2 linked regions of the Spirosoma aureum genome follow. Each later gene encodes a partner of the first gene's protein in a complex. Links are inferred from orthologs where the notes say so. Each region holds a gene or a part of one and is shown on either strand. Other genes may lie near its edges.

Region 1 (15,930 bases):
AATTTCGGCTACTTTACCATAATCGCCTGCACGTTCGGCCTGTTCGGCTTCAAGGCGCAGTTTATCGAGCTGTTCTTTTAACGTACGACTTTCGTTTACCGACGCTTTTTCGGTTTCCCACTTGGCTTTTAGACTGTTACGCTGTTCGCTGAGGTCTTCAATCTGCTTATTGAGCAGCGTTTCTTTCTCTCTGTCGTTTTCACGGCGAATAGCTTCCCGCTCAATTTCCAATTGCATGATGCGCCGATTCAACTCGTCAAGCTCTTCGGGAACAGAGTCCATTTCGAGCCGAAGTTTAGCGGCCGCTTCGTCCATGAGGTCTATGGCTTTGTCGGGCAGAAAACGGTCAGTAATGTAGCGAGTCGAAAGTTCAACGGCAGCAATGACCGCGTCGTCTTTGATCCGAACACCGTGGTGTAGTTCGTATTTTTCCTTGATACCGCGAAGAATAGAAATAGCGTCGGGCATGTCGGGTTCATCGACCAGTACGGCCTGGAACCGTCGTTCGAGTGCTTTGTCTTTCTCGATGTATTTCTGGTATTCTTTGAGCGTTGTTGCCCCAATGGTATGGAGTTCACCACGCGACAGAGCGGGTTTCAGGAGGTTGGCTGCGTCCATAGCGCCTTCTCCACCGGCACCCGCGCCAATGAGCGTATGGATTTCGTCGATGAAGAGAATAATCTGTCCATCTGAGTCGGTTACTTCTTTGATGACGGATTTTAGCCGTTCTTCAAACTCGCCTTTATATTTGGCACCCGCAATAAGCAGACCCATGTCGAGCGAGACGAGTGTTTTCGATTTCAGGTTTTCAGGAACGTCGCCCGATACGATGCGTTGGGCCAACCCTTCAACAATGGCGGTTTTACCGACGCCCGGCTCACCGAGCAGAATCGGGTTGTTTTTGGTCCGGCGGCTCAGAATCTGGAGCACACGCCGGATTTCTTCGTCTCGGCCAATCACCGGATCGATCTTACCCATACGGGCGCGTTCGTTCAGGTTAACGCTGTACCGTTCGAGCGATTGGTACGTTGCCTCGGCGTTTTGATTTTTCACGGAATTTCCTTTTCTAAGTTCGTTAATGGCCGCTTTCGTTTGTTTTTCGCTGAAACCGGCATCTTTCAATAAGGTTGCAATTTGATCCTTCCCTCCCATAAGACCAAGTAACATCAACTCAACGCTCACGAATTCGTCGCCAAATTCTTTGGTGTAGTTGCTGGCTTTGGCCAGTGCCGCAGCTGTGTCATTACTGAGGTACACACTACCATTACCGCCAGAAACTTTAGGATATGTGGTCAGAATGGCCTGTAAGGCACTACTTGTATTGGGTAAATTGATGTCAAGCTTTTTGGCAATGAAACCAATAACGTTTTCGTCTTCTGAAAGAATAGCCTGGAGCAGATGCCCCGTTTCGATGGCTTGCTGACCGTTGCCGAGGGCAATCTCCGATGCCTTCTGAACGACCTCCTGTGCTTTTACGGTGTAATTTTTAAAGTCCATGTCAGTATCAGGTTAGGTTGCTACTGTATGCCTATACGTTAACAAATCACGGGCCGAGGTGTTATTTTCGGACATTTTGGCGGAGAAAACCCTGTTTCTTGCCAATAAAGAGACAAAATGGCAAGAATAGGCCAATAAAACCAAAAGCCGCCCTGTTTTCACAAAGCGGCTTTCCATTCGTTTTTTATTGACTAATCCAGACTTTCTGCTTCTATGGGTTTCATCCGTTCCCGTACAATTTCGGCCTGGTGCGGTTCTGACGTTTCGATCTGTTCCGCAATTACTTCGGCTTCAGCATCGTGAACAACGATTCGACCATAATCATGAAACTTGCCTTTCGGGAGCCAGTACGCTAATAAGCCTACATAAGCGGCTGCGAGGCACGCAGCTGCCCAGCCAACAACTGGTTGTTTGTTCCATTGGCGAGTGGCAATGCCACCGAAACCAGCTACAAATGGTACCATATACCATGGGTCGTTGAGTCGTCTGGCAATGAGGTAACCTGCTCCGGCTGTGGCGCTTAAAATGCCAGCGGCAATTGGTTCATCCCGTTCTTCATCAGGCTTCCATCCGCCGATGGTCAACAATGTATTCGGAGTGCCAACAACCGTAGCCGCTGTCAGCCAGCCTGCATAAAGGCTTACGGGAATACGAAGGTATTTTTCAGGAACAGGTACATCCGTTTTGCCGATCTCCAGACTGTGGTGGAGGGCTAATGCAGCGGGCAAATTGAACTTAGTAATCAGATCGGAGATAACGATGCTTTGCGGATCGTTCTGCGAAAAAAAACGACCGAAAAGGGCATTAAGCGTCCAGCTGGATAACCACCACGGGAGTGCTTTCGTGTAGCGGGGATTATGTTCCTGTGAAGGTAACGCCTGATGAACAAGAAGAGCACCTAATCCTGAATAAATCGTTGACCAGACGACACCAAAAGCCCAGCCTGCCGGAACGATCATATTTTTCTCGAAGACATCCTGATATTCGACCGGAACGTCGTACTCATATTCTGAGCCATCGGGATTATCCTGCTGGCGTTCCCGACTCTGCTGACGGGATTTACTGCTTGATAGTGTTGTGTAAAGAATACTGCCAACCGCGAAGGCGGCAGTGGCAATACGCCAAAACGATGAATTTTTCATAACAGAGTTTTATTAGGAACACAAAGCACAGCAAGCAGTCAGGTTCACAAAACTGATAATTCAGTTGACAGCTTAATTACTTGCGTACCTGACTGCCTGGCGAATTAAAAAAGTGCTGGATTGATCCGGTTAACAGAATTTGTACTCAGAAAGCAGGGAATGCTTCATTGAAACTGCCTAGGGTTTATGCAGCGACCTCATCTTCTACTTCTTCCTCCCTGGGGACAAGTTGTTCTGCCTTTGATCTGGCCGTCTGATAAACATCAACGACGGAGTCTAGAACGGATGACAGGCTATCGGATACCGACGATAATGCATCAGACAAGGCATTGCCCGCAGATTTGGCCTTGTACCGGTAGCGTGCTCTGTCGACGGCGCTTGTATTGTTATAGGCTACTCCTAAAGCAATACCGGCCAGTACTGCTATGCCGAAGCCAATTCCCCAGGCCAAAGCTGATGACTTCTCGTTCTGATTCTCCGGCTGTGGTTTTTGCGACATTTTACCGTGCATGAGCGAAGCAAGGGCTTCCTGAGGAGCAACATAGGCCAGTACCTCATACGATTTGTTTTTCAAGCCACCCGGAACAACTTTAGCTTTACCAGCCATCAATGCTTCATAACCATCTTTGGCCACCATGACAGGGTCCTGCACTTCGTCGGTGACCTTCGTATTTTCAGCACCCGCTTTATGGAAAAAGTCCGTGTCTGTAGCGTTTGGTAACAGAGCCGTAATGGTCACATTCGTGTCTTTTAACTCATTGACCAACGACTGAGTGAAGTTATACACATACGCCTTGGTTCCGGCATAGACGGCCATTAGGGGCGTAGGCGTAATGGATAGGAGCGAAGCAAGGTTCAGAATTTTGCCCTCGTTGCGAGCCAGCATATCGTACAGAAACAACTTGGTCATCTGGGTAAGTGACAGCACGTTGAGGTGAATCATGGCTTTTTCGCGTTCCCAGTCCGTATCCGTAGCAAACAGGCCATACAACCCCACACCGGCATCATTGACCAGCACATTGACCGTTATGCCCTTGGCCTTTACCTGATTGTAGACATCCTGTGCGGCATCTTCTTCAGCCAGGTCTTTTTTAATGACGGTTACTTGTTGGGTACCATAATTGCTTTTGAACACATCTGCCAGCCGATCCAGTGTATCGTCGCTACGAGCGACCAGCACTAAATTATAGCCATCCTGAGCAAAAAGTTTGGCCAATTCCTGGCCGATTCCGCTAGAGGCACCTGTAATCAGAGCAGTTTTTCCTGTTTCTGCATTCATAACGTTTGAATGGTTAGTGAGTAACCTATTGAACTACGGACGCTTAAAGTTGTTTTGATTATTCGGTGTTAAGCTATGGCAATTAGTTATTTGCCAACCCGATTTTGGACGAATTGGAGAGGAGAATTAGCTGCTTTTTGCTGAAACTTCGTTAAGAAGAATTGTTAATGGAAGTAGTACCGCAGAGTACCGTGCTACAGTTAATTCAACTAGTCGTAAAAACGTGTGGCTCGATAGCTTGCGATAATTCTGAATGTAAAAATCCTCTGTTAAAACAGATACGACTATGAAAACGCTCACTGGACTTTTGCTCCTGCTAATTACCCTACTTACGGGTTGTTCATCTTACCGAATTACCCGAAATCAGGCTGATAAAACTGCGACCTGGTCGGCTTATCGAACCTTTGCTTTTGTCGATACCAATCGCATCGATCCTTCACCCCGTGAGGCTTATCAGGCAACGGTCGAGCAGATAAAGCAGGCTGTAGCTGCTGAGCTGGCCAATCGGGGATATCAGCAAACAAAGGATAATCCGGATTTACTCGTAAATATTGGCGCTGTTGTGAAAGAAAAAACACAGACTCGCCAAACGACAATTAACGAGGCTCCACTTTATATTGGTCAACGGCGCTATCAATGGCGAAGTCAGGAGGTACCGGTTGGTACGTATCAGGAGGGAACCGTCAATCTGCATATTGTTGATGCCCAGCGTAATGCGCTTATCTGGGATGTAGCCATATCGAGCGTTTTAAACCGACAGCAGGTAACACCGGTCCAAATTGGAGAAGCCATCAGTAAGGTTTTTTCTAAATTTCCCGGCAATCGGTGATCAATAAATAGCCCTCCCAAGCAACGTGAAGGGCTTTTTATTGATCAATTCAGGTTCCTCAAACCAAAGCCTCTTCTGCTTTGGCTTTTGATGTAGAAACGGCATTCGCCACCGAATCAATGACTGATTTAATAGCGTCTTTGGCCGATCCAACAGCTTGCCCGGCTTTATAGCGATAGCGAACCCGGTCGATGGCATTGCCCAGATTGACACCTTCGGCCCAGCCATTGTGATTTTTATACCGGGAGGCAATGACAATACCGGCAAGGGCGACTGCGGCAATACCGATTCCCAGGACCAGCGTCGACGGTTTTTTCTCCTGTTCGGCTTCGGCTACATATTTCATCTGCGATCGCGCAGCCTGACTAACGACCGAATCGGGTAACACGCGAAAAGCGGCAGCCTGCACCTTGGTCGAGAAGCCGGCAATTGCTTTGTCTTTGCCTTTCATCAGCGCCTGATACCCTTCTTTAGCCACATCGGCCGGGTCCATCGAGCGGGCCTGTTCCTGTGCTACAGTATTCATGGCTCCTGCCTTATTGAAGAAGTCCGTATCGGTTGCAGGGGGCATTAACACCGTAATGGTGATGTCGGTATCGTTTACTTCGTTGCGCAAAGCTTCTGAAAACGAATAGATGAATGATTTTGTAGCTCCGTACACAGCCATAAGCGGATTGGGCATAATTGAGGCAATTGAACCGAGCATCAGAATTTTGCCTTCATTGCGCGCTACCATATCTTTCAGAAACAGCTTCGTCAGGTGAACGAGTGCCGTTAGATTGACCTGAATGACACTTAGTTCTTTCTGTAAATCCGTTTCGGTAGCGAACTTGCCATATTCACCAAAACCTGCATTGTTAACCAGCGCATTAACGGTAATATTCTGGCGATTGACCTCATCGTAAATTTCCTGTGGTGCTTCAGGGTTCGATAGGTCTTTTTCAATGACCGTAATGGATGTTGTGCCGAACTGTTGCCTGAATTTATCAGCTAAATCCTGTAGTTTGTCTTCGCTGCGAGCTACCAATACAAGATTATAGCCATCCTTGGCAAACAAAGCCGCCAATTCTCGGCCGATACCACTTGATGCCCCAGTAATAAGGGCTGTTTTTCCAGTTTCCGTCGTCATAGTTGAGTAAACTAATATAGATTTCTATTAGTCAACCCGACGGTAACAAAGTTGTTTGATGATCCTGGTCAATAGTTATTTGGGCTAATCAGTATAACGATTAAGCTCAATTAACTATCGACATTAGGGACGTTACTTCACAACAACTTTCACATCAATTTTTCGGAGGGCAGGCCGAACTATGCCGGACGTGTCATTCTTAGGTACTCCAGTACCACGGCCAATGGCGTCGATTCGAACGAAATCAATGCCGGATGACATCAGTTGCTGTTTGATTTGATTGACACGCTTGAACGATAAGCTTTTGTTGGTAGTGCCAGTGCCTACCTGTGCATCATTTGCATAACCGACGAGCTGAATTTGCAACTGTGGATATGTTTTCAGCAAGGTTGCCAGCTCGCCTATAGTTGCCTGTGAGCCAGCCGTCAATGATAAGGAACCTGGATAAAAAGATACGCCTGCCAGCGGGAAAATTTTACCCTTTGGCAACGCTGCATTACCGAGGTAGGGCGTCATGAGCTGAGTCAGATTTCCCGCCAGTGCACCCGATTGCGCGGGCGATACGGCTGTCGATGCCATAGGGGGTGTCACTTTAGGTTTCGGTTTCGCAGTCGTATCGATCGGTACGGCTAATGACCGGGTTACCGTATCTGCCTGGATCGTATCGCTCGTGATTGTGGTCACGTCGCTTGCTTCCTCTGATGTTGCCGAATGGTTTTTGGTGTTCTGGAATACATAATAACCCCCAATGCCAAGCGCCACTGCCAGCAGGGCCCCCATTCCCCATTTTGTCAATGCTCCGTTATCAGTGTCTGATTCATCAACTGGGTCGTAACTTACGGAGGGCCGATTAACGGTAGCTGTTGTTCGTGCTGTTGAGCCGGACGAACTCGAAACAGAACGGCCGGGTCCCTCGGTTGCGGTGCGTCGGGCCGGAGTTGCCAGGCCGCTTACAACCTGCTGAAGGCCAACTTTTTCGACGAGCCGGGGCATAAACTCTTCTGGCACTGCATTAACGAATGCTTCCCGCTCTGTGAACAGTGAAGCGGCCAGACCATCGGCATCCAGTTTTCTGTCTTTTACCTGTTTGCCCAATACATGCAAAACAATGGTGCTCGTAAGGCCTAACAGCGAAATTGCCGATGAGTTACGAATACCTGCGTAGCCAGAAATCATACTGCCGATCGAACTTTTCATCGCCGGTAGCAAATGACTGATCACTTCATCTCCCTGCGTGATTAGTGCGTTGGTTTGGCTGGGATCACGTAAAACGGTGGCCAGATTATCGGTTAGAGTACCGTCGTAACGGCCTTTCTGAATATGATTAAAGAGTTGATTAACACCAATTTCGGTTGTGGTCCGTTTCATCAGACCACCAACAATTGTATACACAAGGCCATTGACAGCCTTGTTCGTTTTTTCGGTCGGCTCGTCAACATAGGAGGCAATCCGTGTCAGAACGTCCGAATTCAGTACTTCATTTAACGTGGCAAACAAATTCATATGAAAAGTTTCAATCAGGCAGAAAGTGGGGGCTAATACTTACATCACATCCGAAAACTAGCACAAAAATGCCCCAGGGGATTTTACCCCGGCGATAAAATTAGGGAAGGTTTAGCAAAGGTCGCATAAGACTTCAGGATAAAATTCCTGATTTTATCGCTTAGGCAGCCGTTCAATTACTTCCTGGTACTCTGTTTCGACATCCCGAAGCCGATTTTGACAAAATGTGATCAGTTCGGTCGCTAACCGAATTTTACCGGGTAACTCATCGAGTGGAACCTGGTCATTTTCAATTTCATCAACCAACGTGGCGAGTTGGTCATAAGCTTCCTGATAGGTCATATATCTGGTTTTAGTAGGCAGATTAGTGCTCACTGAGGACTGAAGACTGCTTGCTTACTACGTTAATGCTGCCGTCATTCATCTGTATCTGGAGGGTTTCGCCAGATTGGATGCCTGTACTTTTGGTTAAAATATGGCCGTTGCGTAGAACGAGTGCGTAACCGCGCCGAAGTACATTAGACGGATCGAGATGGCGAATGGTAACTGCTTTTTCCGTCAGATCGGTGTGGCAGTCACGAAAAAAATTATGCATAACAAATCGTAACCGCTCCGTTTCAGCGTCTAATTGTTCGCGGGAAGTTTGCAGAGCCTCACGGGCAACCAGCGCCAAACGCTCCCGAAGGAGCAGGCAGCTTTCTTCAAACTGCCGATTGTGTTCAATCAGAAACGCAGCTGCTTTGGTTGGCGTTTTCACGCTTTCATGGCAGAGCAAATCAGTAATACTCACATTGCGTTCATGACCGATGCCTGCCAGAATTGGAATGCCAAAACCGGCGACCGTTTGCCCCATCAGGTACGTATCAAACGACCCGAAATCCAGTTGTGAGCCGCCACCGCGCACGATCACAACGGAATCATAGTCTATGTTGCTTGTTCGAATGCGTTCCAGTTGGTCGCAAATCGCTTTTTCGGCTCCTTTTCCCTGTACCTGCGTCAGGTATTCGTCGACCCCGAAATCATAACCGAAAGGATTTTGCGCCAACTCATGCCGGAAATCACGCCAGCCGTCGGAGCCGGGAGCCGCAATAAGGGCAATTCGTTGCATTACAGCCGGACGGGGCAGTAATTGGTTGGCGGTAATGTACTGACCCGCTTCGAGCCAGACCAGATCCGGGTGATTCTTGACAAGCGCATCCAGAACAGCCTGACGCTCCCGTTCCAGATTCCCGAGCGTATAGGAAGGGTCAATTTTAAGAATTTCCAGCCGTAGCCCATAAACCGGACTGAAACCCACCGATACAAGGAGCAATAATTGAATATTACGGGCAAAAGCTACGCCCGTAGCACTCTCGAAATCGTTGATCGTGTGGTAATTTCGTCGCCAGATGCAGGCATCGAGTTTAGCAAGTGTTTCCCGACCTGCCGACGTACCCGACGTATCGCGTTCAACCAGCGTCAGAAAGCAATAGCCCCGGTCAGGATAATTTTTGATATCACTCGTCTCGGCAATAACCCATACCGCTTTCTGCCCGAAAGCGTCGTCTATAACGGCTTCGAGAGTAAAGGCTAAGTCAGAAAGACGAATGGGGTTCATATTGAATGCTTGAATGCGTGAATGAGTGAATAAAACGCACATTGGCTATTCACTCATTCACGCATGATTTAGAGTCCTTCAAATTGTCTTAGGAATCGAACGTCGTTTTCGGTGTATAGGCGTAGGTCATTGACTACATACTTCAATTGCGTAATCCGTTCGATACCCATACCGAAAGCAAAACCAGTATATTCTTCCGGGTCGATGCCACAGTTCGCAATTACCTGAGGGTCAACCATACCAGAGCCCGCAATTTCGACCCAGCCCGAGTGTTTGCAGATGTTGCAACCAGAGCCACCACAAATCTGGCAGGAGATGTCAATTTCGGCACTAGGCTCCGTAAAAGGAAAATAGGATGGCCGGAATCGGATCTGTGTGCCGGGCTCGAACATCTCTTTCACGAAATGGTAGAGCGTATCTTTTAAGTCTTTAAAACCTACATTACGGTCAATATAAATACCTTCGACCTGATGGAACATACAATGCGCCCGTGCCGAAATCGTTTCGTTGCGGTAAACGCGACCCGGCATGATCGATCGGATTGGTGGTTTCTGGTGCTCCATCAGCCGGATCTGTACGTTAGACGTATGTGTCCGCAGCAGCATATCGCCCGATGGGTTATTGTCTTTTTTCTCGACAAAAAACGTGTCCTGCATATCACGCGCAGGGTGATTGTCGGGGAAGTTCAGGGCACCGAAGTTATACCAGTCTGATTCGATTTCGGGGCCGTCGGCCACGTTGAAACCGATCCGCTCAAAAATCTGGATAATCCGCTGTTTGACTAAACTTAATGGATGTTGTGTGCCGGTCAGGTTTGGAACGGTTGGCAGCGTTAGATCAACGGGAGGAGCACTATTAGCTGATGCCTGTTGCTCTTCTACCAACTGACTGAACGATTCAAATCGCTCCTGTGCAAAGTTCTTCAGGCCATTCAACTCTTGGCCGACGGCGCGTCGGTCAGTTGCCGGAATATTTTTCAGCCCTTCAAACAACTCAGTTATTACGCCTTTCCGACTGATAAACCGCATTCGAAACAGTTCTAGTTGCTCTTTCGATGCGACGCTATATTGATTAATCTCTTCGTATATGGCTTTAACGTTCTCCAGCATAAGCTACAGGTTGATCAGTCTTTTAGGGGCAAAGGTACGTAAAACCGGGCAGAGCATACGTTTTAGTTGCCTGTCTTAATACTGATTGAGTTTTTAACTGCTCAACAGTGGGGAATCGAGGCTACAAAGGTCGCGAAAAAAATCTGTTAAATTTTGTTGAGTAAGCGGCAAAACCACACTGAAAAATAGTGAATTATAAAACAATATGAAGAAATTATCGTCAGCAGTGCCAAGTAGGTCTGATTGTTGTGACAATACTCAGTAGAATATGCGTTGAAACAACAGCTTTTGCCAACGTGTCGGCGTAGTAAGTACCTGAATTTCAATATTAAAATCGTAATCATCAAACCTCACTTACAGCGGCTATGAAAACATTCGCCAATGACTCAATTTTTGATCCCATGTCTATGCCGTTCCACAAAAGTGTGGAAAAAATTGCCGACTCTACCTGTTTGCAGAAATTACTCATCCCATTTTACGACCGTAAACGCACTGTTTCAGTAGACGAAATCGTACGCCTGGAGGGCTGTGGAAATTACACTAATTTTTTCCTGAAAGATGGTACTAAAATGTTAGTGTCACGCACGCTGAAAGAGTACGAAACTTTGCTCGATGGTCAGGCATTTGTTCGGGTTCATAAATCGTGCATTGTCAATCTTGGTTTCGTACGCAAATTCTTTGTGAAAAAGGAGGGAGAGCTGGAATTGACGGATGGCCAGCAGGTGAAAATCTCACGTCGCCGGGCGCAGATGTTTATGGATCGTATTCGCGATTTTCAACCTGTAGGATTGAACTAAGGTTATCAGGAGGTTATTTCCCCTATCTGTAGCCCGTATGCCTCCCATTTGCTCGACTGCGTAGTTTTACGTATAAAGTTGGGTACATTCACTTAAAGATTTTAACGTATATAATAATAGTGGCTTGATTATCAAACGTTTGCCGATGAAAGGCAGGGTTTGGTAATCAAGCCATTTATTTTGGAACCCATACGAAGACGGTAGTTTTGTTTCATCAATCAAGAGCCAAAACACTGAACCAAAAACATATTCGATATGGAAGCCTCTATTTTCTCATCAGTTCAACCACTCGCTATAGTTCCCCACTTTCCTGCCTCTTATCAGCGGGGTTCACAGCGAATCGCTTTGCCTTATCTGAACCGTACCATTTTTATCTCCGTAGATGATGTTTTGTGTCTGCAGGGAGAAGGAAATTATACATTCCTGTTTACCCGGGATCGCAAAAAATACCTGGTCTCAAAAACACTGAAGGAGTTTGAAAAAACGCTGGATGGGTCGATGTTTCTTCGGATTCATAAATCATACATTGTAAACCTCGCCTACGTACAGCGCAGCGTTTTTAACAAAGAACGCCAGGTGCAACTGGCTGATGGCCGTGAGGTGGCAATATCACGCCGTCGGATGAAAGACATTTCTTTGCAACTGACACAATTCTGGCAAAAACTGCTTAACTAAAGTAACGGCCCATCCTGCTCAATTGAGAGACCGGCCATTTACTGCATAATAATTTAGTGGGTTAATTGAAAGAACAACCGTTGCCGCGGGCTCCTGATAAGAGTGGACGGCAACGGTTCTGTTTTTTTTACAAAACGTGACCCCTTAAACGCAATGAAGCGAAATCACACGATTTCGCTTCATTGCGTTTAAGGGGTCACGTGAGCTTAAAACAACCGATAGGCTAGTGTAAGCTGCCATGAATTCAGCCGTTGACTGAATTTCCCGGCACTGTTTTCAATCTGCGCAATATCGGACAGATTGCCTTCGTATCGGACATCCAGACCAAAGGAGCCGATGTCTAGACCGCCCCCAACCTGGTAACCGTAATAAGCCTGAGACCAGGCATCGTTCAGGGTTCCGCTTGTGTATTGACGTATGGCATCACCTAGTTTCTGATTATCGCTAACCCGGAACGAAATAATCGGGCCTGCCATCACCCGTATTGGGCCACCTTTAATCCCCAGCAAAATAGGGACATCGAAACTGGTGGTTTTAACGGTCACGTTTTCTGTAACGCCATTGCGCACGATGTTGAACGAGCCTGCTTTCGTTGAGTACAACAGTTCGGGCTGTAGAAATAAATTTTTACCGAAACGAGTGTAAATCCCAAACGAGGTGCCCGTTTTGCTATCGAGGCTGGCACTCAGATTATCGCGGAATGTCTGTCCATCAACGCTTGCCGTTGGCGAACCGTTGGCGTTGGTACCGGTTGTGACAAAATTGCCAAAACTGAGCCGGGACAAATTAACTCCCCCTTTAATCCCGATCTGGAAGCCGCCCTGGGCAAATGTCAGAGCCGGAAGCAGCATAAATGCCGCAAAAATCAGGTTCTTTTTCATAGCTGGTTGTAAAATAGATGAACCATTGGGTTTAACGTGAATTGAGCCGGAGCGGTATAAAAAGCCAACTTATTTCGAGTAAACGGCGTTACGTATTAGAGCAGTTACCAGTAAATAGCAGCCAGTTTTGCGGGCGTCGTTACTTGGATGAATAGTCTGCTGCAACGTTTAATGAATCGTTGTTTTTTTGTTGATACTCTATTCCTTGCTCACTGTTAACTGAGAAGATGGCTAAGCTTAAAACCACCTATTTCTGTCAGAATTGTGGCCACCAGTCGGCCAAATGGCTGGGACGATGCCCATCGTGTGGGGAGTGGAATACATTCGTAGAAGAAGTTATTCAGAAAGATGAGCCCGATAAGGGCGGGTGGCGTAGTCCCTCGTCGGGTCCCGGTGGCGTAAAGGTTGCACCCAGGCCAAAGGCACTTCATGCCATCAATTACGAAGAACAGCCCCGAATTGATACCATCGATGCGGAACTGAATCGGGTGTTAGGGGGAGGAATCGTACCGGGATCACTCGTGCTTATTGGTGGAGAGCCGGGTATCGGAAAGTCTACACTATTGTTGCAGATCGCACTTAGCCTGGCCGACATGCGTGTTTTATACGTATCTGGCGAAGAGAGCGAACAACAGATAAAAATGCGGGCCGAACGACTGGATGTTCCAGTGAGCGACTGTCATGTGATGACCGAAACCTCTACGCAGAATATTTTTCGGGTAGTCGAACATTTTGAGCCGGAAATACTGATTATCGACTCCATTCAAACCATGCAGTCGTCGCTGGTAGAATCGGGAGCGGGCAGCGTTTCGCAGGTTCGGGAGTGCACCGCTGAGTTTATGAAATACGCCAAAGAAAGCGGGGTTCCGGTGTTTATGATTGGTCATATCACAAAAGAAGGTTCACTGGCAGGGCCTAAAGTGCTGGAACATATGGTCGATACGGTGTTGACGTTCGAAGGTGATCGCCACACGACGTATAGGATTCTCCGAACCACCAAAAACCGCTTTGGCAGTACCGACGAACTGGGTATTTACGAAATGCTGGGCACTGGACTTCGGCAGGTTACGAACCCATCCGAAATCCTGATTTCGCAACGCGATGAAGCGTTGAGTGGCGTTACGATTGGCTCAATGATGGAAGGCAATCGGCCACTTATGATCGAAACACAGGCGCTGGTCAGTGTAGCCACATATGGAACTCCGCAACGGAGCAGCACAGGTTTTGATGCGAAGCGGTTAAATATGTTACTGGCTGTTCTGGAAAAACGCGGAGGATTTCGATTGGGGCAACAAGATGTCTTTCTCAACATTGCCGGTGGCTTGCGCGTCGAAGATCCAGCCATTGATCTGGCCGTATGCGCGGCTGTTGTGTCGAGCTATGAAGACATTGCTATTCCTCCATCGGTTGCTTTTGCCGCCGAAATTGGACTTGGTGGTGAGGTTCGGGCAGTGAGCCGAATAGAATCCCGCATCGCCGAGGCCGAAAAGCTGGGTTTTAAGCAGATCTTTATTTCAAAATATAACATGAAAGGACTCGATACGAAAGGCTATAAGATCAGTATTAAGCCTGTGTCGCGTCTGGATGAAGTGTTTCAGGGTGTACTGATGTGAACTCTAGTAATTCCGGGGAGAAGTAAACTGTTTTCAGAATAGTAACAGAAAGTGGTTTACTTCTCGGAAATTTAGTTGTAAAAAATAGGCTATGTACTTTTTGAGGATTGTTGGCCGGCATCCCTACCTTACTCATATTCAACCCTGGTATGAGCAATCTTTCCCGATGGAGGAAAGGCGTAGTTTTGATCAACTCCTTCATATTCTCCATTACCCCGATATGCACTTCGTTGCTCTGGTCGATGACGAACAGCCTGTTGGATTTATTGTCTTTTGGCAGTGGGAAAATCTGATCTATGTCGAACATTTTGCCATTGATCCTGACAAGCGTGGGCAGCAAATCGGCCAGAAAGCCTTACAGCTTCTCTTGAAACTGAATGCTTCCTATGTTGCCCTTGAAGTAGAATTACCCACTGATGACCTGAGCAGGCGGAGAATCCATTTTTACGAGCGACAGGGTTTTTCTATGAATGCCTTCGATTACAGACAACCGCCTTATCGATTGGGCGGAACTGAAATTCCGATGAAACTAATGTCGCAGCCTGCTATTCCTGATCAGGAAACATTCAGCCACCTGAGCCAACAACTCAGAGAGAAGGTTTACGAACGCTTCTACTATGCTTTATAAACCCATCGGCTGATCACTCATTCGAATGGCACCACCTACTTGCAGAATGGTAAAGAAATGATGCGCTTCGTGGAGAAGAAAAAACTCGGTCCATCCTTCCAGCGTCATGGGTCCATAGGCTGGATGCAAACCAATACGGGTCAGATTTTCTTCCCGCAGGATGCTCAGAAAGGCATTTAAAGTTGCTCGCTCACCCCGCATCCGCTCGATCAACTCGTCAAACGAAAGCTGTAGCCAACCTGAAAACCCAGGATCATCGTCGGCTACATACCGACTAAATGATGGAACTTCCTGTTCGTTAATTTGCTGAATCCGATCCGTAAAGATTTCCTGATAACGCCCCAGATGAGCCAGATTTTCAAAAATCGACCATTTGCCCGACGGGGGCCGTTGCCGGATTTGCTCTTCAGTCAGGCTCAGTAACAAATGATCCAGTGCATCGGGTTGGCTGGCTAATCGGGTAAGAAGCGATTGTTTCATGCCCTAATGATAAAGCAATCATTAAAAACAACCAAATGGTCCATCTGGGGAAAACTATTTTTTGAACCTATAGTTGAGTAAATGAATAGAGTAAGATATTTTAACTCAACAAGCCATTTTTAACGTTATGAGCTACATCAAAGCAGGAACGGATGCGTCCGGTAATGACATTAAACTTTTCTATCAGGATCTGGGTGGTAGCAATGTTCGTTCAACCGTTGTATTGATTCATGGATGGCCGCTAAGCCACGAAATGTGGGATTATCAATTGGCCGAATTGCCCGCTCACGGCCTTCGTGTTATTGCCTATGATCGGCGAGGTTTTGGCAAATCCACACAAACCTGGGACGGGTATGATTATGATACCCTTGCCGATGACCTGAAGGCTGTGCTTGATACCCTTGATCTGCAAAATGTTACGCTGGTTGGTTTCTCAATGGGCGGAGGTGAGGTGGCCCGTTACATGAGCCGTCATGGTGGAGCTCGTGTGTCAAAAGTGGCGTTTATCAGTTCTGTAACGCCTTATCTACTCAAAACAGACGATAATCCGGATGGAGTAGATCAGAGTGTATTTGACGAAATCACGGAAAATATTCAGAAAGATCGTGCCGATTTCCTACAGACGTTCGGGAAGCAGTTCTACGGCGTAAATCTTATCAGCAAACCCGTTAGTCAGGCTCATCTGGATGGCGATTTCGCGCGGGCCTATGTTGCCTCCCACAAAGCTACGCTCGCTTGTGCCAATTCGTTTGCCACAACAGATTTTCGGAA
Region 2 (16,187 bases), 3.7 Mb from region 1 along the record:
CAAAAGGCTGACCAGTCTGATTGGTCCGGAACGGCACAATACAGGCCTGAACGCCAGCCATTGTATCGGGTTTGTTCAGGATAAAGCGCACAGCAACCCGTTCGCGTGGTCCAAGCTGCAGGCCATACTCCCAGGTTCCATCGTCATAAGCATAGTAATTATCGAGTACCGCCCTGGTTGAAATGGTATCATTCTGCTTCAGTACACTGCCTGGAATAGTTGGATTCTGCTCATCTGACGTTTTTATGCTATACTCATACCGCAAAACAGCACGGGTGGCTCCACTAAGGCTCCTGGCTGAAATCGGTCGGACAGTTTTACGCAGTAAAGCTGACTCTCCAATCAGAAATCGGTTTGTAGCTTCTAGTGTATCGGCCTGCAACACCCGACCCGACACCTCATCACGAACGATGAAATTGTATTTCAGGTTGTTCAGTACATTGTTCAGGTTCCTGACATCGGTCGTAATGGTATCGGCCGTTTCAGCATCCGGCTTAACCAGATATTGGGCCAGCGGCATAGCTGTGTATCGTTTTAGAAACGGGCTCAGTGCCTGTCGCATAGCCGCATCCAGCACAAATTTATCGTTTGGTGAACGACCTTTATTCAGGTACACATAATCGATGTGCCAGGTATCGAATGGACCGGATGCCCGCCCAAACGAGCGAAACCGAAAAGCAAAGCCGGGGTGGAAATAGATTGGATTAGTAACTGGTACAAATGTCTGAATAAAATTATTGTTGGTTGTATCACCCGCAATTGCCCATACATTTCGCCATACATTGTCTTTTCCCAGAAACTGAAGCAATAGCGAATCGGCCGGCTGATTCACGATGGTATCAAATTTCGTAGTCGTATCACCGGGAACAACACTCTTCCTTGGCAAAATGGATATACTGCCTCCATCGGGCTGCTCGCCCAAGCCTTTAATCTGATAAAAGAAACTAAGATAAACGCCACTACTGGCAGTCATAGCGCCCAGATTAATAGGCTGGGATGTGAGCGTATCGGTATAATCCTGAGCGAGCTGATTAGTCTGAATATAGGGTAACCCATTGGCCCGTAATCCATCAAAGGTGGCTATGTTGACGGTGGGCTGATTAATACCCATCGTATTGTTAATGTAAACGCCACTGCCCGGCATCCAGAGCGCTGTATTCGGCTGCTCTCCTGTTGCACCGGATGGTTTCGAGAAATCATCGAAGAAAGGTAAGTTCAACGGGGTTTGGGCCAAGCCAATCGACGCTGACAACAAACAAGCCAAAAGAAGAAAACCGCATAAAAACACCCGACGAATGTATCGATGCGGAATAACAGGTAGCGCAATATCCATGTATAATCGGTTCCCGAAACGGGTTATTCCTGATTTGGTTCAATCGGCCCTACAACCCACAAATCCATTGTTTCGCCAACACGGATTCGCTCGCCCGATCGGGCTTCGGGCCGTTGCCGAACAACCGTACCAACTTCCTTTTCAGGATCTTCTACGGAAATTTTCGTGCCAACTTTCAGGTTCGAGCCACGAATAGCCGCTTCGGCCTCATCAAGTTGCAATCCTACAACGTTAGGAACCTCAAACATCGTATTCCCTAGCCCATCGCCAACTTCAAGATCAATTCGGGCACCCTTTGGCACAGGAGTACCGGGCACAATTTCCTTGCCATTATAGAGCTGGCGGAGTACTGAATTCTTGGCGACATCCGGCACATAGGTCCGCTCGCCCTCAACCAATCCGAGCGATTCTAAGGTTCGGGCTGCGCTACGGTCGATCATATCGACCAGATTAGGCATCGATACCATCGGTGGAACGCGCTTAATAAGCGTAAGGTAGATTTTACGACCTTCTTTCACTTTTGAATTGGCCCGCGGATACTGCTGAAAGACTGTCAGTGGCTGCGCACCCGCCACAAATGTACAATCACTGACTTCATAGCGAAGATTACGGTCGTTCAGGATATTTTTCATCTCGTCAAAACTCAACTTGGAAACATCCGGAACGGTAATCGTTTGGCCATGATTGGTTGTAAATGGCAAATACACAAAAAAGAAACCCAGAAATAAAACGGCTACCAGAGCCAGGATGATGCCAATCTGAATCAGCAGGTCAGGAAGGGAGCGTGTGCTGATTTTAGCCATTCAGGTGATAAATTGCGTAATTAGGGATAAATAGTAAACGATGGATGGTAAATGAAGTCACAAGAAATCTACTACTATTTATGTATCCTCTTATTTGATTAGTTACCAATGGCCACAAAAGTAGCAGAATCTGAAAACGCTTACCGATAGCCTACCAGCATTTTTTTAATATACTTCCCTACAACGTCAAATTCCAGATTAACAATATCTCCGGATTTCAGATCCCGAAAACTCGTGTGTTCATACGTGTAGGGTATAATTGTTACCCGAAAACCGTCGTCATGTGAATTGAAAACGGTTAGACTGACTCCATTGATACAAATCGATCCTTTTTCAACTGTTACATTGCCCGCCAGATTGGGGTCGTACTGAAAATCAAACAGCCAGCTCCCATCCAGATCCTGCACATTGGTGCAGATTCCCGTTTGGTCGACATGACCCTGAACGATATGGCCATCAAACCGACCATTGGCAGGCATGCATCGCTCCAGATTGACCCGTTCGCCAATCTGAAGCTGACCCAGATTGGTTTTTTTCAGGGTTTCGTCAACGGCCGTTACCGTATAGCTTCCATCGGCAACGCTCGTAACAGTCAGGCAGACGCCATTATGGCTGACACTTTGATCAATTTTCAATTCAGCAGCCAGCGACGATTCAATACGAAAGGTCAAATTAGTGCCCTCAGCTTCGATACCTGCCACCAGGCCAGTGGTTTCTATGATTCCAGTAAACATTTCTAATCGTTAATTACGTAGCTCCACCAGCTAACCAATTTGGGGATTATCACATCCTGCAAACTACCACAATCAGTTTAAACTGGCTTCGAGACTATAAACAGCGAACTTCCAAATGGGGTTCGGGGAAGGATTTTTGCTTCGGCGCTGACAATCGCATAAAGCGTTTCGTTAAGCCATGCGCCGGGCAAATATACATCCGACTGGACATTTTCGGGCTTTATCCAGCCAGATCGAAGCTGCCAGCTTTGCCACTGCCGGATCGCCAGGATGAGCGGTGACAAAATAAAACTCCAATACGTTGCTTTTCTGATGCGTAATCCAGCATCTGGCATCAGCTGATTAAAATCGGACTGAACAAACCTTCGGCCACTTCCTACAGCCAGATCGTGCTCCCCCCGAAATACATTGAAGGCGTTGTTGTTACTGATCAGCAGCCCATCGGGTTTAAGTCGATGAGCCAGCGCTTTTACTAAATTGAGCAAATCGTCATCCTCGAAATAGCAAAAGACATCGTTGCAGACAATGACATCGTAGCGTTCATCCGGTCTAAAGGCAGCCAGTTCATTCAGATTGACTAATACAACGGGTAAGCCGCGTTCATGACAGAACGCTACGGCATCCGTCGATCCATCGATACCATTGAGATTTTTGTAGCTGAGTTTTCGCAAAAAGTCCAGTAACCCACCGGTTCCACAACCCGCATCTAGAATCTGAATATCCCGACGCTCACCGAAGTAGTTTTTGATTGTAGCAGCTACGCGCTCATGCAGAATACGATACCACCATAACTGCCCTTCCAGCCGAAACATTTTTTCATATTCTCCTCTGTGCTCAATCATTGTAACTCGTCAGCTGAATGTCGATTTGATTGTTTCTTTTCTACATAGGTAGGAAGCCCGCTATAGGCCATAAACAGTTTACCCAGATATTCGCCTATTATGCCTAAAAAGAGGAGCTGTAACCCGCTGGCGGTTCCAATTGCCCAACAGACAATAATCCATCCCGCAGGATTTATGAGATCAGTTATATAGCCTATCCACAACCCGGTACCCATTATTAACCCGAAGCCGAACAAAACAACACCAATCATCGTGAAGACACGAATTGGCCAGAGCGAATACCCAATAAATACAGTCAAAAACAGAGCGACCAGTTTCCTGATCGTATAGTTTGAGCGACCTTCCGTACGGCTATGATGAGGTACTTCGACCCGGCCAATGTTCGCTGTAACCCGAAAAATCAAGCCGTCAATATAGGGGTATGGTCCTTTGTATTTAATAATCTCTTCGACAACTTCACGACGAATAAGTTTGAAACTGGACAGATACAAATCACGCGGTTTATCCAGCGAATATGTTGTTAACGTGTTAACCAGCCAACTACCTGCGTTTCGGAACCAGTGATGTTGCTTTTGGGCATAATAACTGTAAACCACGTCATAGTTACCGACTGTTGCTTTCGTGAGCAGGGTCAGTATCGCTTCGGGAGGGTTCTGAAAATCGTCGTCAATAATAACGACATACTGGCCTTTTGCATGGTTTAGTCCACACATGACGGCGTTAAACTCACCGAAATTTCTGCGTAATGAAATAAAGCGAACGTTGGTATACTTATCGGCAACTTGTAAACAAACGGCTTCTGAATCATCGGCACTACCATCGTTCACTAATACCACCTCAAACGAATGCTGCGTTATACAGGACTGCAACCGTTCTACCAGTGGCCCAATTGTCCGCTCGCTATTGTAGACTGGTATAACGACGCTTAGCTCCATATCATCAGTCGCTAAATTGATTTATCGTGTCAATTATATAAATCACCTCTTCGTCTGTCAGCGATGGATTGAGTGGCAAACTGAGTACTTCACCATGCAGTTGCTCCGAGATTGGCAGCGAGCAGTGAGCATACTGTTTGTAAGCATGTTGCCTGTGAGGTGGAATGGGGTAATGAACATCCGTACCAATACCTCGTTCAAGCAGAAATGTGCGCAGTATATCGCGCCGAGGGTATCTGATCACAAACAAATGCCAAACATCCTCTTCAAGTTGATCGGCCGGTGGCAATAGCACTTCAGGATTGGCAATACCCGTCAGATACAGTTTTGCCAATGTTCTGCGTCGCTTATTTTCCAGCATCAGCGATGGTAATTTTGCCGACAAAATAGCGGCTTGTAGTTCATCCAGGCGGCTGTTGTGTCCGATAAAATTATTGACGTATTTCTGCGATGATCCATAATTCCGCAACGCCCTGATCCGGTCAGCCAGAACATCGTCGTTTGTGGTAATGGCCCCGGCATCACCTAAAGCACCCAGGTTTTTGCTGGGATAAAAACTCCAACCGGCAGCATCTCCAAGGTTTCCTGCCTGTTTTCCGTTATAAGTTGCACCGTGGGCCTGAGCAGCATCTTCCAGAATAGTCAGGCCATATTTTTCGGCTACCTCACGAATCGGCCCCATATCACAGCAGCGACCGTATAAATGAACAGGGAGAATCGCTCTGGTGCGGTCGGTTATAGCCGCTTCAATACAGGCTGGGTCAAGGAGATAGGTATTCGGATCAGGTTCGACCCAGACAGGTATCAGGTTAGCCAGTGTAACGCTGAGGACGGATGCGATATAGGCATTGGAAGGTACGATTACTTCACTATTGGCCGGGAAGTCCCACGCTTTCAGTACCAGCGTGAGTGCGTCAAGCCCGTTGGCAACGCCAATGCAGTGACGAGTTCCGCAAAAATCAGCAAACTGGCGTTCAAAGCGCTCAACTTCCTGCCCCAGAATATACCAGCCCGAATACAATACTCGCTCGTTGGCTTCACGTATCTGCTCCAGATGGGGTTGATTAATACGCTTTAAGTCCAGAAAAGGAATCATTCTGAATCGGCTAGTACCGACTCATCAGTACGTCGGCTGTTCGGGTAGGGTTCGTGGATATAGTCGTCTTTATCGTAAAGCTCATTCGAAACAACGAGCAGAATCGCATCGTCCGAAAATTCATCCATGATATGCCAGTCTTCAGGCTCCAGAACAAGGCACTGCCGCGGATCATCCAGATAATAAGTATTTTCTACCTTTCCGTTATGATTGTATACACGGCAACTTCCATTCAGACAAATAAGCGCATTCCACGCACGCACGTGACGATGACCGGCACGTGGATTCTGCCCAGCTCCATATATATAGAAAACCCGCTGGATTGTCCCCGGAATCACGTTTTCGAAGACAGTCAGGTTTCCGTTATCAGAAACAAATGTTTTTAGCTCGTAGAGTTTAGCCATTGACTAATGTGAAAATAAGCAATCTGGAGGGCTCTAAATTACCCAAAGATATTAAAGTAGGATTAAAAACTAAATTAAGTAAAAATCATCATTTGTAATGATAGTCACTTTAACACAAAGAAAGTGCAGTCTTGCGCGATTTATTTATATGATTTTAGCACATTATAAATAAAATTTCGCACGTTTGCAATTATGTTGACGAACAAATATTTATTAATTGGCCTTTCATTTCTTGTTCTGCTCGTTCTGTATTTCAGCTTTTTCGATGGCAATCAATCGGGTTCATCAGAAGGGCTGAATGCGTCTGTTCAACCTGAAGAATACAATCGACAACTACAGCAGGAACGTCAAAAAAAGGATCAGCTTTTCAAAAGCGGTACTGACTCACCAATTACAGATAAAGCGAATTTCAAAGGTCTCTCCTATTTTCCATCTGATCTGAACTTTAGAGTAATCGCTAAACTTGAGCCTTTCGCCGACAAAACGCAGAAGCTCGTTGTTCGAATGAGTGATGGCTCTGAGGAAGTTTATGATAAATTTGCCCATGCAGTTTTCACTCTTAATGGCGAAACATGCAGGCTACTTATTGTAAGAGTCCAAAATACGTATTCGATACTCTTCCGCGATGCGACCTCCGGTACTGAAACTTATGGTGGAGGCCGTTATCTGGAGATTGCCCCGGCCCAACTAACAGATTCACAGGCATTATTAGACTTTAATTCGGCCTATAATCCCTACTGTGCCTACAATCCTACTTTTGCCTGTCCATTGCCTCCTGCCGAAAATAAACTTCCTATAGCCGTAAAAGCGGGAGAACGCTATCATTGAACAGACAAGACGGGAGTAATAAAGCTGGGCAAATAGTTCTTTCTACTCCACTCCCCTTGTTCCTATTTCTCCTTACCTTTGCGATATTTATCGCATTGGCATCGTATGGAGATTTCCTATAAATGGTTGCAAGAGTATATTAATTTACCCGAGTCACCCGAAGAAGTAGGCAAAATACTGACCGGAACTGGCCTTGAAGTTGAAGGAGTCGAGAAAGTTGAGGCTATACCTGGTGGGCTGGAAGGCGTCGTCATTGGCGAAGTGCTGACCTGCACTCCCCACCCCGACGCCGATAAACTGAGTCTGACAACAGTGGATGTCGGTGCCGAACAACCACTTTCTATTGTTTGCGGAGCACCCAACGTTGCGGCTGGGCAGAAAGTGGTGGTAGCTCTTGTGGGAGCAACATTGCATCCAGCATCGGGAGAGCCATTCCAAATCAAGAAAGCCAAAATTCGTGGGGCTGCCTCCGAAGGGATGATTTGCGCCGAAGATGAAATCGGATTAGGGGTTTCTCATGCGGGCATTATCGTGCTGGACACGAGCGGGCCAGCGGCTCAAATACCCAATGGAACACCAGCCGCCCGCTATTTCAATCTCGAAGCCGACTATCAGATTGCGATCGGTCTGACTCCGAACCGCATCGATGCCGCTTCGCACTTCGGCACTGCCCGCGATCTGAAAGCTGCCCTGAACCGACCACTGAACATGCCATCAGTGGCCGATTTTGCAGTGAATAATCGTGATCTTACGCTCGACGTACGTGTAGAAGACCTTGCGGCCTGCCCGCGTTATGCAGGATTAACCATTACCGGGCTGACTGTTGGAGAGTCGCCAGACTGGTTGAAGAAACGATTGATCAGCATTGGGCTCAATCCGATCAACAACGTGGTGGATGTGACCAACTTTGTCTGTCATGACCTTGGGCAACCGCTCCACGCTTTCGACACAGGCAAGATTGCAGGTGCTCAGGTCATCGTTAAAACGTTGCCGGAAGGGACGCCCTTTGTAACCCTCGATGGCATCGAGCGCAAACTCAGCGCTACCGATCTCATGATCTGTGATGAAGAAAAACCGATGTGCATTGCGGGTGTTTTCGGTGGTCAAAATTCAGGGGTAACTGCCGAGACGACAAGCATCTTTCTGGAGTCGGCTTATTTTTCCCCGACATCTGTTCGAAAAACGGCCCAACATCATGGCCTTAAAACCGATGCCTCCTTCCGATTCGAGCGAGGTACCGACCCTAACATACCCGTATTCGCACTGAAACGTGCTGCTTTGCTGATTCAGGAAGTGGCAGGTGGTGTGGTGAGTTCTGAAATAACCGATCTGTATCCAGACCCTATAGAACCGTTCCGGGTGCTGGTACGCTACCGGAATATCGATCGGCTGATTGGCATAGCGATTGACCGGACAGAGATTCACCGTATCCTGAACGCGCTCGATATTCAGGCTGACGAAATGAGTGCCGACAGTTTCATCGCTGTTGTTCCTCCTTATCGAGTAGACGTTACGCGTGAAGCCGACGTTATTGAAGAAATATTGCGGATCTACGGGTTAGACAACGTGCCTTTATCGGTCACGCTTTCTGCCGACTCGCTATCTGAGTTTCCTAAAACCGACCCCAATCAGTGGCAAAGCCGTGTGGGCCAGCTTCTGGCGGCTAATGGCTTCTACGAAATTCTGACCCTCTCGCTTACCCGGCCAGCTTATAATGATGCAATCCGGTCTACGCTGCCTGGTGAGGACGTCACGTTACTGAATCCACTGAGCGAGGAATTATCGGTTATGCGGCAGACAATGTTGTTCTCATCACTCGAAACGCTGGTCTATAACCTGAACCGCAGGCAGAAAGATCTGAAGACATTTGAGTTTGGCAAGGTTTACCACAAGATCCAGAACGACGATGGAACCAGTAGATACAACGAGCGGATGCGGCTCAGCCTGGCATTGGCTGGTAATCAGGAAGCCGAAAGCTGGCTGCAAAAAGGCCAGGCAGTAGTTTACCATGATATAGCAACAGCAGCCCAGCGGGTGTTGAATCTATTTCGAATAAAATCGGTTGATACACAGCCTGCTGACCCTGCTATATTCCAGTATGGCTTGACTTATCTGGTTAATAAGAAACCGCTGGTAAGCTTGGGACTGGTTCAGCCAAAATTAACCAAACTGGTTGACTTGAAACAACCCGTTTTTTACGCCGATTTCGACTGGAGTGCCTTGCTGAAGCTGGCTAATACTAAAGCCCGTTACGCAGAAGTACCCCGTTTTCCGGAAGTCCGGCGCGATTTATCACTGGTGCTCGACAAGGCAGTTACATTCGAACAGATCAGCCGATTGGCTCATCAAACGGAACGCAAATTGTTACGTTCGATAAATGCCTTTGATGTATATGAGGGAGAAAGCCTGGGCGCGGGTAAAAAATCATACTCTGTTAGCTTTACGCTGCAAGACCCGACCCAGACACTGACTGATGCAGTTATCGAAAAAACCATGCAGCGGCTCATGACTGGTTTTGAGCGGGATCTGGGCGCCGTAATTCGTAAATAATGCGAAAATAAGTGCGAGCGAAATTGCATTTTGGGAGAGTACACTAGTCAATTGATCAATCACTCATTTACGTAATCACTCAAATAAACCGTGGTTAGTGAGCATCAAATCGTGGCATTGGTAGAGCAACTCGAACGCAAGATCGGGTTGCTAAAAGATGTATATGATGATGCCAAAAGGCGTATCAGGCAATTGGAAAGTCAGAATAACGACCTGAATAATCGCCTGAAGGAACAACAAACCCAAACAAAAGAGTTACAGAAAAAATTAGATAATTCAGAGAAAAAGGTACTAAAGTCAAAAGACTTTGGTATTATTGTAAGTACCAATCTGTCAGAGACAGATACGAATGCCGAATTAAAAAAACAACTCGACGAGTATATCCGGGAATTAGAACGGTGTATAGCTCACTTGAGTAGTTTGTCATAAACCCAAATTGGCTCCAGGCTTAAGCCTATTCTGAGCCGACCGCAGCGATGGAAGAACTGTCTATTCGCGTAAAAATTGCCGACCGATATTACAAACTGTTTGTAGAATCGGAGTCGGAAGCAATCGTGCGCGAGGCCGCCAAACTGCTTCAGGATGAACTGAAGCAATATCGGGATCTGGGCATCAGCGATACGCAGGATGCTTTAGCGCGAATAGCCTTCGATTGCCTGATTACCAAGCTCAGAGGAGAACGACAGGTGCAACGATTACAACAAATGGTGTTTGACAAAATAACTCAGTTAGATCAGGTCGTCACGCCGGCCATAACAACATAAAAAACGGCGGGTCACCCACCCCACAATGCTCCGGGTCATATACTGGGCACTCGTATCGCGGCAGGTTGAATGGTTTATTTGTTCACCCCAAACGATATAAGTACAATGGATATCCCACTTTGGTTAGCCGTCTTTGCCGCCCTTGCGGGTGGCGGAATCGGGCTAGTGATCGGTCGCCGGATGATGGCGGGCGCTCATGCCAAACGCGAACAGGAAGCTGAAGAAAAAGCAGCTTCTATATTGAAAAATGCAGAATTACAGGCCGAAACAATTAAAAAAGATCGGATGCTGGAAGCGAAAGAAAAATACCTTAAGCTGAAAGCCGAATTTGAAGAGACAACCAATCAGAAACGAAATCTACTTCTTCAGAACGAAACAAAACTCAAGCAGCGCGAGCAGCAACTTAGCCAACAGGCCGACCAGCAGCGAAACCGTGAAAACGAATTAAACCAGCAACGGAACGAACTTGCGCAACAGAAAAATAGCCTATCGCAGCAAATCGATGCGCTTAACCGACGGAAAGAAGATGTTGATCGTCGTCAACAGGAGGCCGACCGTATGCTGGCCGATCAGGTTGCGCAACTCGAAAAAATAGCTGGCCTCTCCGCCGATCAGGCCCGTGAACAACTTGTTGATACGCTAAAGGCCGAAGCTGAAACCAGGGCGTCATCGTACATCAAAAATATTGTTGAGGAAGCCAAACTAACGGCTACCAAAGAAGCCAAAAAGGTGGTTATCGAAACCATCCAGCGGACAGCTACCGAACATGCCATCGAAAACTGCGTTTCGGTTTTCAACATCGAATCCGACGATGTAAAAGGGAAGGTCATTGGCCGGGAAGGTCGTAATATTCGAGCCCTGGAAGCAGCAACCGGCGTCGAAATCATTGTCGATGATACGCCCGAAGCCATCATTATTTCCGGTTTCGATCCGGTTCGGCGCGAAATTGCCCGATTATCACTACACCGACTCGTGCAGGACGGCCGCATTCACCCGGCTCGCATTGAAGAAATAGTTGCCAAAACCCGTAAAAATATTGAAGATGAAATCGTGGAGATCGGTGAGCGAACCGTTATTGATCTCGGCATTCACGGCCTTCATCCCGAGCTGATCAAGATGGTTGGGCGGATGCGATTCCGGTCCAGCTACGGCCAGAACCTGCTCCAGCACTCTCGCGAAGTAGCTAAACTCTGCGCCACCATGGCGGCTGAATTAGGGCTGAATGCCAAGCTGGCTAAACGTGCCGGCCTCCTTCATGACATTGGCAAAGTTTGGCCCGAAGAAGCCGAACTGCCCCATGCCATTCTGGGCATGGAGTTAGCCAAGAAATACAAAGAGAATCCCGAAGTAATCAATGCCATTGGTGCCCACCACGATGAAATCGAGATGACGAGTATGATCTCGCCCATCGTTCAGGTTTGTGATGCCGTTTCGGGCTCACGGCCGGGTGCCCGTCGTGAAATGATGGAATCGTACATCAAACGGCTCAAAGAACTGGAAGAACTGGCAGGCAACTTCCCAGGTGTAACGAAATGTTATGCGATTCAGGCTGGTCGCGAACTACGCATTATGGTCGATGCCGATCACGTTTCAGATGAGCGGGCAGGTGTGTTATCCTACGAAATTTCGCAGAAGATCGAAAAGGAAATGCAATACCCTGGCCAGATCAAAGTGACGGTTATCCGGGAGATGCGGGCGGTGGCCTACGCGAAGTAGTCGTCAGTCGATAAAATTTATAGATACGAAAGGGGGTCATTGCTGGCCCCTTTTTGTTTTCAACAAACCCACGCAAAATCCGTTTCTTTGCCAGCGTATAAGCAGGTTATTTCCTGCTTTTTGCCAATCAGCGAGTGACACCCGGAAGTGTAAGTCGTCAAACGATAACTTGATTTTAACCCAATGGATTTCTTAACCACCGTACTTCTTCTCATTGTCGGCGCAGGCGGAGGTGTTGCTTTCGCGAATTTTCTGCGTAATCGTTCAGGTGTCACAGACGTCCGCCATGAATCAACCCTCCTACTGGAACGCATCGAGAAAGTATTCAAGGTCGTCATGGCCGAAGGGTACTTCTCGGAAATTTATAATTATCAGGATCAAAAGAAAATTCTTTATTTGCTCAATGACCCCAAAAAGGCAATGGTCATTGCAAAGTCAAAGGTTCTGGTTGGCTTTGATTTTGCTAAAGTCCGGTTTCGGGCTTCCGACACTGGCGATAAGAAATTAATCATCGAATCGTTTCCGGAGCCAGAAGTGCTGTCCATAGATACCGACTACAAATTCTATGACATTCAGGCAGGAATCCTTAACCACTTTAGCGGAGCTGATTATACGCAGATTCTGGATGAAGCCAAGCAGGCAATGAATGATCGGGCCTTACAGAGCGATCTGCCTAAAATTGCCAACAATCAGATTCAGTACATGATGTATCAGCTCGCCAGTTCGATGGGCTGGCAACTTCAGCTCCCCGAGGCTGAACAGCGACAACTCGATGTCTTGAAGGAACGGGCAGAAGAAAAAATAAAGGAGCAAAAACAACTATCATCAGGCCAATAACTTTCCATTCGTTTCAGCGTTTTCGGGTATAGTACCTCAATAGGTGCAGTTCTATTATGCGTTTAGTCTCTATTTTTTTTCTTCTACTTTCGCATCTTACTCAGGCACAGACCGACACACTTGATGACGGCGGAGTAGCCTGTCGGACAGGCAAAGTTGGCTATTATGATCGATTAGCCACGAATCCTAAAGCGCGTATTGCCTTTGCTGGCGATCCGACCATCGACGTTACCTATTATGGCCTTGATCTTTCTCTGACTCACACGCCAAATTACCTGAAGGGGGTTGCCACGATTACGCTCAGAAGTACAAGCTCAATCCGTAGTTTCTTTCTGGATCTGAACTCAACTACGACGCCAACAGGACAGGGGTTGCGCGTTGATTCCGTAAAAGCCGGTAATCAGAAACTCACCTATCAGCATGCGCAAAATCAACTAACCATTACTCCTTCGCAACCATTGACTACTGGGCAGGCGCTGACGTTAACCGTCTACTATCAGGGCATTCCCAATAGCCGTGACTTGGGCACTTTTGTATTCAGCAAACACGAATCGACTACCGATCCGGTAATCTGGAGTTTGAGTGAGCCCTACGGTGCACCGGACTGGTTCCCCTGCAAAGACACTCCCGGCGACAAAGCCGATTCATCAGCGGTCAGCATTACAGCACCCGCCCGATTTGTATCCGTTTCCAATGGAATCCTGATCGGCACCACCGACAACCCTGATGGCACCCGAACCTATCGCTGGCGAAACAGCTACCCAATTGCCCAATACCTGATCTCCATTGCGCTGACAAACTACGAGCGTTATGACACCCCGGCAACGCTCCCAACTGGTGGGCCTCCCTTGCCAATTACCCACTACATTTATCCGGAAACCTTACCGAAGGTTAAAGCCGCTCTGGATCAGACACCCGCCATGATTCAGTTATTTACCGATCGTTTTGGACCATATCCATTTTTGCGCGAAAAATATGGCCATGCGCAGATTGGCCTGAATACAGGTGGGATGGAGCATCAAACAATTTCATCGATGGAAGAGCGGGCGTTAACGCCGAATGTTATCGCTCATGAGTTGGCCCACCAATGGTTTGGCGACAAGATCACCTGCCGCGACTGGCAGAATATATGGCTTAATGAAGGATTTGCCTCTTATGCCGAAACAATCTATGCCGAGTCGACAACGGGAATGACGGGATACCAAACGGCCATCACTAATTTCATGAATCGCGCCCGTAACGCCCGTGGCTCCATATACGTCCAGAATATTACCAACTTCGGCAATATTTTCGATGGTAACCGCACTTATGCAAAAGGAGCAACTGTACTGCATATGCTCCGGGGTGTTGTGGGTGATGAGACATTTTTCAAGATTCTTCGTGCATACGCAGCCTCACCGACCGTTGCCTACAAATCGGCCGTAACAGACGATTTTCAGGCCGTTGCAGAACAGGTTTCCGGTCAAAAATTAGGCTATTTCTTCCAGCAGTGGATTTACGGCGAAGGGTATCCAACCTACCGCGCCACAGCTTCGATCATAAACGGGTCGCGTACTATACAACTACGGCTTGAACAACGCAATACGGTTGCCACTAACCCTGCTTCGTTTACAATGCCGGTTCAAATACGGGTGCAATCGGCCTCAGGCGATACAACCGTAACAGTGTTAAACGATCAAGCCGATCAGACCTTTACCTTACCTACGCGCGGGGCGGTAACGGGCGTGTTGATAGACCCGGCCAATTTAATTCTGAAAACAGTCGAACCCGTTGTTCTGGCCCCCATAACGGCGATTAACGAACCCGTGTCGGGTCCTATACGCGTATACCCAAATCCAACAGTAGAAACCTTGACCGTTGATTTTTCAGCACAGTCGGCCGGACCTGTCACATTAACGCTGACGAGTATGCTCGGGCAGAGGCTGCGAACCATAACCGAGTCAATTCCCGGTGCTGGCGATTATTCCCGAACAGTTAATTTACGCGGCCTTCCTTCCGGACGTTATATACTCACAATTGATCAAAAAAATAGTCAAACTACCCAAGTCGTTTTAATTCATTGATTACTTTCGTGGACTATGAAAAAGCGACTTATTTTATTTCTATTGGTATGTATTGGCTTCACATCCGGTACACTTTTCGGCCAGGATAAACTTGGGATCATCCGGCACAATCACCTGGCTATTCACGTAAAAGATGTCGCGAAGAGTGCCCTCTTTTATCGCGATGTTATGGGCTTAAAACCAATTCCTGTTCCTGATAATCTGAAAGCGATCCGTGCCTGGTTCGATTTAGGTGATGGTCAGCAGATTCACCTCATGGACGGGCGAACGGAACAAATTACACACGACAAGAACGGAAGCCATTTTGCGTTATTTGTCGCGGACATTAGCAAGGCCGAACAATACCTGAAAGCCCAGAACATACCCTTTCACAAACAGGTGCGTTTCGATGGCGTGGTTCAGGTTTACTTTTCTGACCTTGATGGCTATTTGTTTGAACTGAATGAAGGTAAAAAATTGACACCAGGGTCCTGATCCGTTTGCTCCCTGCCCAAATACTGTCAATGATATACAATCATTATGCGTCAACGCATGGCTCGACAGAAACTTGGTTATTGGCAATTTCCATTCATTTATTTAACGGTATTTCTGCTAAATAGGGCGATTGGAGTCAAGTAACAACGCATTCATTATCAACACAATGCCCAAAACGCTCACGAAGAGTGCCAGGGCATTTTTTTTAGACCAACTAGTACGCATTTCTCCCAATTTTATTGTTTTTTTTATACCAAACTCATAAATCCTGAAGTTCTATAGATGCGTATCTATCCTTAACTATACCGTAACCTTCATGAATCACCTATCTTCTTTTAATGCAGCTCCTCCCGGATTTGTACTATCCACCGAAGAGCAGGCATTCCTCTGGCAACAGGTACTGGCTCATTCAATTAATGGATTAGTTGGTTTGATAGCCGTCCGTGAAGGTTCCGCTCCTGATGGGCCAATCATTAATTTTCAGTATCAATTTGCGAACCAGACTGCGCTGAAAGACACCTTTCCTGGTAGCCAGAGCGAAAAAACAGCTATTATAGGACGGCTATTGACGGATTTTTTTCCATCCGTCCGCGAAACAAAACTCTGGCAAACCTACCTCAAGGTGATCGAAACAGGCGAAGCGCACCGCATCGAACAGAATTACAAGATTGACGATCGGGAGGTCTGGGTAGTTCAATCAGCTGCTCCATTTGGTCGGGATGGTCTATTGCTTTCCTATACCGAAACGAGTGATTTACACCAGACTGCCCGTCGATTGGCCCGGCAAACTACGCTGCTCAATGGCGTT

What was found.
Region 2: the proteins of pheS (region 1) and pheT are in contact, whole or in part, in a crystal structure (PDB 6P24), measured with the Escherichia coli proteins. The link is inferred for Spirosoma aureum from one-to-one orthologs.

The regions. Positions count from the first base shown.
Region 1 is NZ_CP050063.1:6,601,022-6,616,951, reverse strand. The notes cover bases 8,066-10,845. They hold pheS (phenylalanine--tRNA ligase subunit alpha), read right to left. Parts: upstream 10,086-10,845; coding sequence 9,045-10,085; downstream 8,066-9,044. Other genes in these bases: G8759_RS26290 (LytR/AlgR family response regulator transcription factor), read left to right, coding at 10,451-10,845; G8759_RS26300 (exodeoxyribonuclease VII large subunit), read right to left, coding at 8,066-8,976. Outside these bases: ATP-dependent chaperone ClpB, read right to left, coding at 1-1,497; G8759_RS26330 (TspO/MBR family protein), read right to left, coding at 1,689-2,639; G8759_RS26325 (SDR family NAD(P)-dependent oxidoreductase), read right to left, coding at 2,824-3,918; G8759_RS26320 (DUF4136 domain-containing protein), read left to right, coding at 4,205-4,747; G8759_RS26315 (SDR family NAD(P)-dependent oxidoreductase), read right to left, coding at 4,806-5,876; G8759_RS26310 (OmpA family protein), read right to left, coding at 6,009-7,379; xseB (exodeoxyribonuclease VII small subunit), read right to left, coding at 7,533-7,721; more of G8759_RS26300, read right to left, coding at 7,744-8,065; more of G8759_RS26290, read left to right, coding at 10,846-10,882; G8759_RS26285 (LytR/AlgR family response regulator transcription factor), read left to right, coding at 11,138-11,557; G8759_RS26280 (porin family protein), read right to left, coding at 11,764-12,438; DNA repair protein RadA, read left to right, coding at 12,666-14,051; G8759_RS26270 (GNAT family N-acetyltransferase), read left to right, coding at 14,143-14,679; G8759_RS26265 (DinB family protein), read right to left, coding at 14,674-15,159; G8759_RS26260 (alpha/beta fold hydrolase), read left to right, coding at 15,287-15,930.
Region 2 is NZ_CP050063.1:2,944,325-2,960,511, reverse strand. Bases 6,766-9,802 are described here. They hold pheT (phenylalanine--tRNA ligase subunit beta), read left to right. Parts: upstream 6,766-7,080; coding sequence 7,081-9,525; downstream 9,526-9,802. Other genes in these bases: G8759_RS11650 (coiled-coil domain-containing protein), read left to right, coding at 9,616-9,802; G8759_RS11660 (DUF1684 domain-containing protein), read left to right, coding at 6,766-6,975. Outside these bases: G8759_RS11695 (T9SS type A sorting domain-containing protein), read right to left, coding at 1-1,333; G8759_RS11690 (PASTA domain-containing protein), read right to left, coding at 1,357-2,136; G8759_RS11685 (riboflavin synthase), read right to left, coding at 2,277-2,870; G8759_RS11680 (class I SAM-dependent DNA methyltransferase), read right to left, coding at 2,948-3,712; G8759_RS11675 (glycosyltransferase family 2 protein), read right to left, coding at 3,709-4,647; G8759_RS11670 (DegT/DnrJ/EryC1/StrS family aminotransferase), read right to left, coding at 4,652-5,743; G8759_RS11665 (sugar 3,4-ketoisomerase), read right to left, coding at 5,740-6,147; more of G8759_RS11660, read left to right, coding at 6,340-6,765; more of G8759_RS11650, read left to right, coding at 9,803-9,954; G8759_RS11645 (cell division protein ZapA), read left to right, coding at 10,002-10,289; rny (ribonuclease Y), read left to right, coding at 10,395-12,005; G8759_RS11635 (DUF4230 domain-containing protein), read left to right, coding at 12,189-12,842; G8759_RS11630 (M1 family aminopeptidase), read left to right, coding at 12,899-14,905; G8759_RS11625 (VOC family protein), read left to right, coding at 14,921-15,379; G8759_RS11620 (sensor histidine kinase), read left to right, coding at 15,696-16,187.